Regions from separate parts of the Rhizobium sp. WCS2018Hpa-16 genome, predicted to be linked through region 1. Evidence: riboswitches for the same ligand, from Rfam matches in the RefSeq annotation. Region 1 holds a riboswitch; the other holds the start of a gene.
What was found. A riboswitch is a leader RNA that binds a small molecule or an ion and turns the genes downstream of it on or off. The one in region 1 is predicted to bind S-adenosylmethionine.
Positions count from the first base shown of each region.

Region 2: linked by a shared signal. The riboswitch ahead of metA (homoserine O-succinyltransferase) and the one ahead of RQI55_RS07955 (O-succinylhomoserine sulfhydrylase) in region 1 are both predicted to bind S-adenosylmethionine.

Region 1 is NZ_JAVTIX010000002.1:369,889-375,004, forward strand. Features, by position in the region: gene argF (ornithine carbamoyltransferase) at 1-305, shown strand, start outside; gene RQI55_RS07945 (Hsp33 family molecular chaperone) at 570-1,562, shown strand; gene apaG (Co2+/Mg2+ efflux protein ApaG) at 1,612-2,004, opposite strand; gene RQI55_RS07955 (O-succinylhomoserine sulfhydrylase) at 2,267-3,451, opposite strand; SAM riboswitch at 3,497-3,575, opposite strand; gene RQI55_RS07960 (2'-deoxycytidine 5'-triphosphate deaminase) at 3,651-4,748, shown strand; tRNA gene RQI55_RS07965 (tRNA-Gly) at 4,793-4,866, shown strand; gene RQI55_RS07970 (MFS transporter) at 5,101-5,116, shown strand, end outside.
Region 2 is NZ_JAVTIX010000004.1:142,250-147,365, forward strand. Features, by position in the region: gene RQI55_RS14725 (ABC-F family ATP-binding cassette domain-containing protein) at 1-341, opposite strand, end outside; gene RQI55_RS14730 (thiamine diphosphokinase) at 345-995, opposite strand; SAM riboswitch at 1,085-1,161, shown strand; gene metA (homoserine O-succinyltransferase) at 1,241-2,167, shown strand; gene RQI55_RS14740 (aldose epimerase family protein) at 2,238-3,260, shown strand; gene mtgA (monofunctional biosynthetic peptidoglycan transglycosylase) at 3,271-4,017, opposite strand; gene RQI55_RS14750 (polyprenyl synthetase family protein) at 4,189-5,088, shown strand.

The DNA of each region.
Region 1 (5,116 bases):
AGCTGTATCATGATGCGCAGCGGGCCGTCGAAGGTGCCGATTGCGTCATCACCGACACCTGGGTCTCCATGAACCAGGAGCATAAGGCTCGCGGCCACAACATTTTCCAGCCCTATCAGGTCAATGCCGCGCTGATGGGCAAGGCCAATGATGATGCGCTGTTCATGCACTGCCTGCCAGCGCACCGTGGCGAGGAAGTGACCGACGACGTTATCGATGGCCCGCAGTCTGTGGTGTTCGATGAGGCGGAAAACCGTCTGCATGCGCAAAAGGCCATCATTGCCTGGTGCATGGGCGTTATCTGATCTGACCGGGTGCCGTTGAGGCAAGCCATGCGGGGTGCTTGAATATCCGGCATGGCTTCCCATTTGTAGCACCAAGCACGTGCTGCCGGACTTCATCGGCAGCTTTCATCAATGTTCACCGCAATACCCGGCCGGACGTGGTTCCGTTTTCACCTCCGCCGGTTTATCTATGCGGTAACAGCATCATGCCCGCTGGCCAGTTTCGCCTGCCGCCTTATCTGTCGGTGTGGCTGTGCGCAGTTGGGGCACCAAGGAGTAAGTGATATGGCAGATGTGACGGTCGATCTGGACACCCTCGAATTCGCTGGCGACGACAAGGTCGTTCCCTTTCAGGTGGAAGGGCTGGATGTGCGCGGCCGCGCCGTGCAGGTTGGGCCGCTGCTGAACGCCATCCTGGACCGCCATGAATATCCTCCGGTTGTCGCCCGCCTGCTGGCGGAAGCGGTGGTGTTGACCGCGCTGATCGGCACATCGCTGAAGTTTTCCGGAAAGCTCACGGTCCAGACCAAGAGCGACGGCCCCGTGGACCTGCTGGTTGCCGATTTTACCGCGCCGGAAAACATGCGCGCCTATGCCCGCTTCGATGAGGAGCGGTTGGCGCAGGCGACGGCTGAAGGAAAGACATCGCCGGAACAGCTGCTGGGTGCGGGTATTCTCGCCTTCACCATTGATCAGGGCGTGGGCATGCAGCCCTATCAGGGCATCGTTCCGCTGGATGGTTCGACACTCGAAGAAATCGCAGGCGTCTATTTCCGCCAGTCGGAGCAATTGCCCACCCGCGTGCGGCTGGGCGTTGCCGAATTGTTCGATCGTGACGAGGAAGGCAAGCCCCGTCACGGCTGGCGTGCCGGTGGCCTCATCGCGCAATTCCTGCCGCAGGCACCGGAGCGTTTGCGCCAGCGGGATCTGCATGGCGGGGATGGCGATGAGAACAATGTGGATTATGCGGTAGACGATGCCTGGAATGAAGCAGTTGCTCTGATCGACACGGTCGATACAGATGAACTGACCGATCCGCAGGTGCCAGCGGAAAAGCTGCTTTATCGCCTGTTTCACGAGCAGGGCGTGCGGGTTTACGATCCGCAGCTGATCCTTGATCGCTGCAACTGCTCCCGTGAGAAGATCAAGGGTGTTCTCTCAGGCTTCTCAGCCGACGAGATCCGCGACAGCCAGGAAGACGGCGTTATTTCCGTCACCTGCGAGTTCTGCTCCACCACCTACCGCTATCAGGTGGATGAGCTTGAGGCTGCGGAGTGACAATGGCAGGCCGGATCTGAAAGGTCCGGCCGAATGCCGTTTAAGGTGCTTAGTTCAGCACGCGCATCAGCCCCGGGCTATCCAGCGAAAATGCCGGGATGGCCACGGTAAAGACTTCTCCGGTGTCAGACTGCATCTCGTAATGGCCGAACATCATGCCGGATGGCGTATCCAGCGGGCAGCCGGATGAATATTCGTAAGTCCCGCCGGGCTCTAGATGCGGCTGTTCGCCGATCACGCCGGGGCCGGACACTTCGTCCACCTGTCCATTTTCATCAGTGATATGCCAATAGCGGTTGACCAGCGTCACGCCGATCTCGGAATTGTTGGAAATCACAACGGTGTAGCCCCAGACATATCGGCTGTCAGCCGGGTCGGACTGCTCTTCAAGATAATAGGGGTCGACTGTGACCTCGATATCTCTTGTTAGCGCACGGTACATTACGGGACCTTAAGTAATTGGTTGTCCAGACATTCTACACTACAGGCGCCGCCTATCGTCAATAAACCGTAAGGCGATATTAGCGTGGCAGCCCAAAACAATGCACGTTTCGGCTGGCATGGATTGCTCCACGGGCTCATTTCGGTGGTTGAGTGTAGCAGGTCTGGAACGAAGATGTTCCTTGTTTCAATGGCGTCAAATCCATCTAAAGGCGATCGCCATGGCAAACGGCCCGGTCGCAATGCCGGGCCATCCGTGTTTCTCAGGCAGAGACTGCAGCCATTGCCGCCGCAAAATCCTCCAGCAGATCATCGGTATCTTCGATGCCGCAGGAAAGGCGCAGCGTGCCACCGGACATGCCGAGTTCGGCGCGCGCCTCATCCGTCAGGTTCTTGTGGGTGGTCGTGGCAGGGTGGGTAATCAGGCTCTTAGCATCGCCCAGATTGTTGGAAATCTTGACGATTTCAAGCGCGTTCTGCAACTTGAATGCCGCCTCCTTGCCACCCTTCAGCTCAAAGCACACCAGCGTCGAGCCGCCAGTCATCTGCTTGGCAATGATATCGGCCTGCGGATGGTCTGCGCGACCGGGATAGATGACCTTGGCGACCTTGCTCTGATCCGCCAGAAAATCAGCGATCTTCGCAGCGTTCGCCGTCTGCTGGCGCACGCGCAGCGGCAGGGTCTCGATGCCTTTCAGCAGGGTCCATGCGTTGAACGGAGACATGGCCGGGCCGGTGTGGCGGAAGTAATCCTGAAGCTCTTCCTCGATCCATTTCTTGTCGGACAAAACAACGCCGCCAAGGCAACGTCCCTGACCATCAATATGCTTGGTGGCCGAATACACGACGATATGCGCGCCTAGTTCCAGCGGCTTCTGGAAAAGCGGGGTGGCAAACACGTTGTCGACCAGCAATTTGGCGCCAACCTGGTTTGCAAGCTTCGCAACGCCTGCGATATCAATGACTTCGAGCGTGGGGTTGGTGGGGCTTTCGAGGAAGAACAGCTTCGTGTTTGGCTGTATCGCCTTTTCCCAGTTGGCAAGATCGCGTCCGTCAACCAGCGTGCATTCAATGCCGTAGCGCGGTGCAAGCGTTTCGACAACCCAGCGGCAGGAACCGAACAAAGCGCGGGCAGCAACGATGTGATCGCCGGCCTTCAGTTGGCACAGAATGGCAGCGCTGACAGCGGCCATGCCGGATGCCGTGGCGCGCGCATCTTCGGCACCTTCCAGAAGGCACATGCGCTTTTCGAACATGTCATTGGTGGGGCTGGCGTAACGGGCGTAGATGAAGCCCTCCGTCTCGCCCTTGAAGCGCGCTTCGGCGGCTTCGGAATTTTCATAGACGAAGCCTTGCGTCAGGTAGATGGCTTCGGATGTCTCGCCATATGCCGACCGCAGGGTGCCGCCGTGTACCAGCTGTGTTGCCGGGCGCCATTTCTTGCTCATGTCATCACCTTACAAACAAAAAAACCGGTCGCAATAGCGGACCGGTTACAAGCGCACCCGGTCTTTTTAGCCATTTGTTTAACGTGGCTGCAAGCCGACCGGCCAAATCACCACGGGATAAGGTTGCCATAACTCTGTTAACGACTTGCGTCAATGGTTTGCTTTTGGTTTTGTCGCCATGAAAAGGGATGATGAAAAGATGACGAGAACGACGGGCATATTGGCAGATGGCGCTATCCGGGACCTGTTCGAATCAGGCCAACTGGCCAGCGAACGGCCGCTGGATGAAGACCAGGTACAGCCCGCCAGCCTCGATCTTCGTCTCGGCGCGAAAGCCTATCGTGTGCGTGCCAGCTTCATGCCCGGCCCCTCCACGAAAGTCATCGAAAAGCTGACCCGGCTCAGCCTGCACGAGATTGATCTGCGCGAAGGCGCTGTTCTGGAAACCGGCTGCGTTTACATCGTGCCCTTGATGGAAGCGCTGGCGCTACCGGCTGACATGGCAGCCTCTGCCAACCCGAAAAGTTCGACCGGACGCCTCGATATCTTCACCCGCGTCATCACCGATTATGCGCAGGAATTCGACAAGATCCCGGCAGGCTACCACGGCCCGCTCTACCTCGAAATCAGCCCGCGCACATTCCCCATCGTCGTGCGCCAGGGCTCACGCCTGTCGCAGATACGCTTTCGCATCGGCCATGCGCTGCTGGCAGAAACGCAATTGCTGGCGCTGCACGAGAGCGAAACGCTGGTCGCCAGCGAAACGCCCAATGTCTCCGGCGGCGGCATTGCGCTGTCCATCGACCTTGAAGGTTTCGGGGAAACGGGCCTGATCGGCTATCGCGGTAAGCACCACACGGCGGTGGTGGATGTCGACCAGAAGGCTGCCCATGATGTGCTGGATTTCTGGGAGCCGATCTATTCCAGAGGCCGCGCCGAGCTTATCCTCGATCCCGATGAATTCTACATCCTCGTCTCGCGCGAAGCCGTTCATGTGCCACCGCTTTACGCCGCCGAGATGACCCCCTATGACCCGCTGGTCGGTGAATTTCGCGTGCACTATGCTGGCTTCTTCGACCCCGGATTCGGCCATGCCAGCGCAGGCGGCACAGGCAGCCGCGCCGTGCTAGAAGTCAGAAGCCACGAAGTCCCCTTCATCCTGGAACACGGCCAGATCGTCGGCCGTCTCGTCTATGAGCATATGCTGACAAGACCCGAAGGCCTCTATGGCGCAGGCCTCGGCTCCAACTATCAGGCCCAGGGCCTCAAGCTCTCAAAACACTTCAAGGCTGAGTAGCCCCTTCTTGACAGGCCGGTTAAACTGCCCGAAGTTTCAATCGCGCGGGTGTAGCTCAATGGTAGAGCAGCAGCTTCCCAAGCTGAATACGAGGGTTCGATTCCCTTCACCCGCTCCAGTCGTTTTTTGAGAAAGCTCAATCAGGCGCGCTGTCGGCGTGCCTCCTGCCAGGGACGCGTGGTCACCTTCAGCGCGTGTGGTGGGCCATTAGACATACGCTGTTGCGTCTGCACCGTCGTTGAAATACTTGAGCAGTTCTTTCGATCTTCATTTCTGTTTTTATTGCATTTCAAAACGGCATACCACGCACGTTAGGCAGCGTATGTCTGCCGGTTCGCATTTTCAGGCTCGCATGGTTTTCAAACAGA
Region 2 (5,116 bases), on a different contig from region 1:
AGCCCGGTCAGACCCAGATGTTCGAGAAGATAGGTCACGCGGTAGGCGTCATCGCCCGGCCCCAAGCCCGCCTCTGCATAGGCCTGCACCGTCTCAAAACCTTCAAAATCCGGTGCCTGTTCCAGATAGCGGATGGTGGCGGATGGATGCCGGAAAACCTCCCCGGACTGCGCCTCGACCAGACCGGCTGCAATTTTCATCAGCGTCGATTTGCCAGAGCCGTTGCGGCCGACGAGGCAGATGCGATCTCCCGGCTCAACTTGCAGGTTTGCACCATCCAGCAGCGGGTTAACGCCAAAGGTCAGCTTGATATCATCGAGTTTCAGAATAGGGGGTGCCACGGTTCAGGCTCCGGTCAAGTCATAGGGACGGGCAAGCACAATGGCTTTGCCGCTTTCAAGGCGAAGTCGCAAAGCGCCCTCCGCCACATTGGAAATAGTGCGCGACGAGCCGAAGGCAAGCGCAAAGTCTTCAAGAGGATAGCGAGCATTGTCGATATCCAGCCCCTCCAGCGCCGTAAAACCTGCGATGGAGAACAGGGAGCCGGCAGGCAGATCGATGGAGAGGTCACCCGCCAGCAGGGGATAGGCTTCCTCCGTGCCCGATGTCAGGATGACGTCAAAACCACGCTCTGCCAGTGACACGGCGTAAAGCAGGTGAAACAGCGCATGATCGGATCTTTCACCAGCCAGCGCACCGACCAGAACCAGCCGGTTTGCACCGCGAGACAGGGCCTCAGAAACAGCAATCTCGCCATCCGTAACGCCCTTTGCAGCCGGAAACGGCTGTTGCGGGACATTTTGCCATTGGGACATCAGATCGGCATCGGACGAATCGAAATCGCCGACCCATAGCTCCGGCGTCAGCCCCAGCGGGGCGGCGTGGCGCATACCGCTATCTGCCGCAATCGCACGCGTTCCGGCCACCGCTTTTTGCAAGCGATCCGTGACGGTGATGTTTCCGCCAAGCAGAATGGTGAAGGGTGCCGAACTCATGCCCTGCCATAGCCCGGAACGGGCCTATAAGGAAAGGCACAAACGCGGACAGGGCAGCGATATTGATTTTTAGGCCAGACAGGATTATGACACCTGCCAGTGGTGATTTGCCGACCGGCTTGCGGCCACTTTAAAGAAGTTGCTAAATGGTCGAGGAAATAGGCAATTTCCGAGGACCGGCTGCGATTTCGTTGCCGGTTTTTTTGTTTTCTAGGCCTGTGCTGCCAGGAAAGTGAGAGTTCGAGATGCCGATCAAGATACCTGATACGCTGCCTGCCTTCGAAACCCTCGTGCAAGAGGGCGTGAGGGTGATGACAGAAACAGCGGCGATCCGTCAGGATATCCGCCCGCTTCAGATCGGCCTTCTCAATCTCATGCCGAACAAGATCAAGACCGAGATACAGATGGCGCGGCTGGTGGGTGCATCCCCCCTTCAGGTGCAGCTGTCGCTCGTGCGCATCGGCGGACACCGCGCCAAGAACACGCCGGAAGAACATCTGCTTTCCTTTTACGAAACATGGGAGGAGGTCCGTCACCGCAAGTTCGACGGCTTCATCATCACGGGCGCGCCGGTGGAAACGCTCAACTATGAGGACGTGACCTATTGGAATGAGATGCGTCAAATCCTGGATTGGACGCAGACCAATGTTCACTCAACGCTCAATGTGTGCTGGGGCGCGATGGCAGCCATCTACCACTTCCACGGCATTCCCAAGCATGAGCTGAAGGAAAAGGCATTCGGCGTGTTCCGCCACCGCAACCTGTGCCCGTCATCCATCTATCTCAGCGGCTTTTCCGATGATTTTCAGGTGCCCGTCTCCCGCTGGACCGAGGTGCGCCGTGCAGACATCGAAAAGCATCCCGATCTGGAAATCCTGATGGAGTCAGAGGAAATGGGCGTCTGCCTTGTGCATGAGCGCAAGGGCAAGCGTCTCTATATGTTCAACCATGTCGAATATGATTCCACCTCTCTCTCGGAAGAATATTTCCGCGATGTGAATGCGGGCGTACCGATCAAGGTGCCGCATAATTACTTCCCGCATAATGACCCGGATCTGACGCCGCTGAACCGCTGGCGCAGCCATGCCCATCTGTTTTTCGGCAACTGGATCAACGAGATCTACCAGACGACGCCATATGATCTGGCAGATATCGGCAAAGACAAACCATAATTCTGCAATTGCGCGGGCGTTGAAAATAAAGCAACGTCCGGCCCTGTTGATTGATCGGGAGAGTGACACGATGAGCGAAGCTGGCGCACGGGAAGATTTTGGTTTCACGGCCAAGGGTGAGAAGGTCGAGCGTGTCACGATTTCCGCTGGCGGCCTGAGGGCAAAGGTGATGACCTGGGGCGCGGTCATTCAGGACCTGCGTCTCGATGGGCACCAGCCCGCACTGGTGCTGGGTTTCGACAATTTCGATGACTACCCGAAATACTCTTCCTATTTTGGTGCAACACCGGGCCGCAACGCTAACCGTATCGGCGATGGCAAATTCACGATTGATGGTACCGCCTATCAGCTGGAACTCAATGAAAAGGGTGTAACCCATCTCCACGGCGGCAGTGACAATATCGGCAAGCGCAACTGGATGATCATGGAGCATGGGCAAGACCATGTCGTGCTGCAGATTGTCGATCCCGATGGCCGCGCCGGTTATCCCGGCAATTGCACCGTGCGCGCCACCTACACGATCCGCGAGGGCGGCGTGCTATCGGTGGTCTACGAAACAACGACCGACCATCCGACCATCGCCAATGTCTGCCAGCACACCTATTTCAATCTGGATGGCGCTGAAACCGCATTGGGGCATGAAATAGAGATCGCCGCCGACCACTATTTGCCAACGGATGAGCGCCAGATACCGAGGGGCGAAATCCGCGCTGTTGATGGCACCGAATTCGACCTTCGCTCATCCCTGCCCATGAAGCATATGAAGGATGGCGAACAGGTTCTTTACGATCACAATTTCTGCCTGTCGCCGGAACGTGTCGCCAAGCGGCATGTCGCGCGCGTTTCCGCGCCGGCCTCCAATATTACGCTGGACGTGGCAACGACGGAGCCCGGCGTGCAACTCTATTCAGGCTTCAAGCTGAATGCGGCGGTGCCGGGGCTGGATGGTCGCCACTACGGACCCTTCGCCGGTTTTTGCCTGGAAACCCAGATCTGGCCCGATGCCGTCAACCATGACGGTTTTCCAAACGGCATTCTGCGCCCCGGCGAGACGCTGGTTCAGGAAACCGACTATATTTTCAAGAAAGGCTGAGCGGTTTAGTTCAGTCCAGCACGCAGCGGACATAAGCGCCCGAACCGCGGGCGCGCCTCTCGATCAGCCCGGCCAGCCTTTGCATGCCCCGGCCGGGTTTGCTGGCAACGCGATCAATCGGATTGGGCAATGAGACAGCAAGAAGCGCTGCCTGTCTCGCGCTCAGTTTCGACGCGGAGACCTTGAAGTGGTGCTGGGAAGCCGCCTCGATGCCATAAATGCCCGGCCCCCATTCTGCGACATTGAGATAAATCTCCATCATCCGCCTTTTTGACCAGATGAAGTCTGACGCCACGGCCAGCGGCAATTCTAGCCCCTTGCGCAAAAAGGAACGCCCATTCCATAAAAACAGGTTCTTTGCGGTCTGCATGGGTATCGTGCTGGCGCCGCGTGTGGATTCGCCCTCAAGCGCGCTGCTCACCACCGTCTGCATCTGGTTCCAGTCCACACCGCCATGGGAACAGAACTGCCCGTCTTCAGACATCATCACGGATTGCACGAGGCGTGGCGAGATCTTCTCGAGCGGCACCCAGCGGCGATCATAGCCCTGAAACGTGACCAGTTCAGCCAGCATGAGTGTGGACACGGGGCGCACAAAGGGCAAAGCGTAGAGCGGAATGAGAAGATAGGGCAACACAAGCAAGGCTAGGAGGATAAGAAGGACGCGTCTCACCAGGTTTCGAATATCCACCTTCGGTTTACTCCCGCTTTCATCAAGCGTTTCATCGTCCGTCTCGATATCCGGCGTGCTACTCAAAAACCTGCCCCCACTTGGCGTCCCCCATTTGGCTGCCGCTCGGAGCCTTTCATATTCCGCATACACCATCAAGGCGAGTCACGATAACGAAGTTCCCCGGTGCCCCACAAAAATGATTGCCAGCCTTTTTCCCCCATGCCAAACAGCCGATATGTTGAGGAAACGGCCACAATGACATTCGAGACACGCCTGCGCGACAATGCGGCACGAACCGAAACCCTGCTGGGCGAACTGCTGTCAGGCGACAGCCGCACTGGCGAGACGACGCGACCGGCAAACCTTCTGGACGCGATGCGACACGGCGTGTTGAACGGCGGAAAGCGGCTGCGCCCCTTTCTGGTCATCGAGACAGCCCGGCTTCTCGGCGGAAACATGCACGCCGCATTGCGCGTGGGTGCAGCACTGGAATGCCTGCATTGTTACTCGCTGGTGCATGATGATCTTCCCGCCATGGATGATGATGACCTGCGACGGGGTCAGCCAACCGTTCACAAGAAGTTCGATGAAGCAACCGCGATCCTGGCTGGCGACAGCCTGCTGACGCTGGCCTTCGACATTATCGCCGCGCCCGAGACGGAGCTGCCGGATGACCGCAAAGCTCAGCTCGTTCTGGCCCTGGCAAGAGCGGCCGGCATTGGCGGCATGGCAGGCGGACAGGCGCTCGATCTCTATGCCGAGACGCATCCGCCGGATGAAGCGGGCATCGTGACATTGCAGACGATGAAAACCGGCGCGCTGATCCGCTTTGCCTGCGAAGCCGGTGCCATCATCGCGGGCAGTGACACCGCCGAGCGGGAAAGGCTGCGCATTTTCGGCGAAAAAATCGGCCTCGCTTTTCAGCTGGCAGACGATCTGCTGGACCTGACCTCCAATGCCGTGACCATGGGCAAGGCAACGGGTAAGGATGCAGCACGTGGCAAGGGAACACTGGTTGCCCTGCACGGTGCCGACTGGGCCACAACGAGGCTGCGGGAACTGGTGGAAGAAGCTGCCGAACTGCTGGCGCCCTATGGCGAAGCGGGTGAGACCCTGATCGACACGGCAAAGTTCGTGGCGGAAAGAAAGAGCTGAGACGCGCGTGGGCGCTTAGCCCACCTGC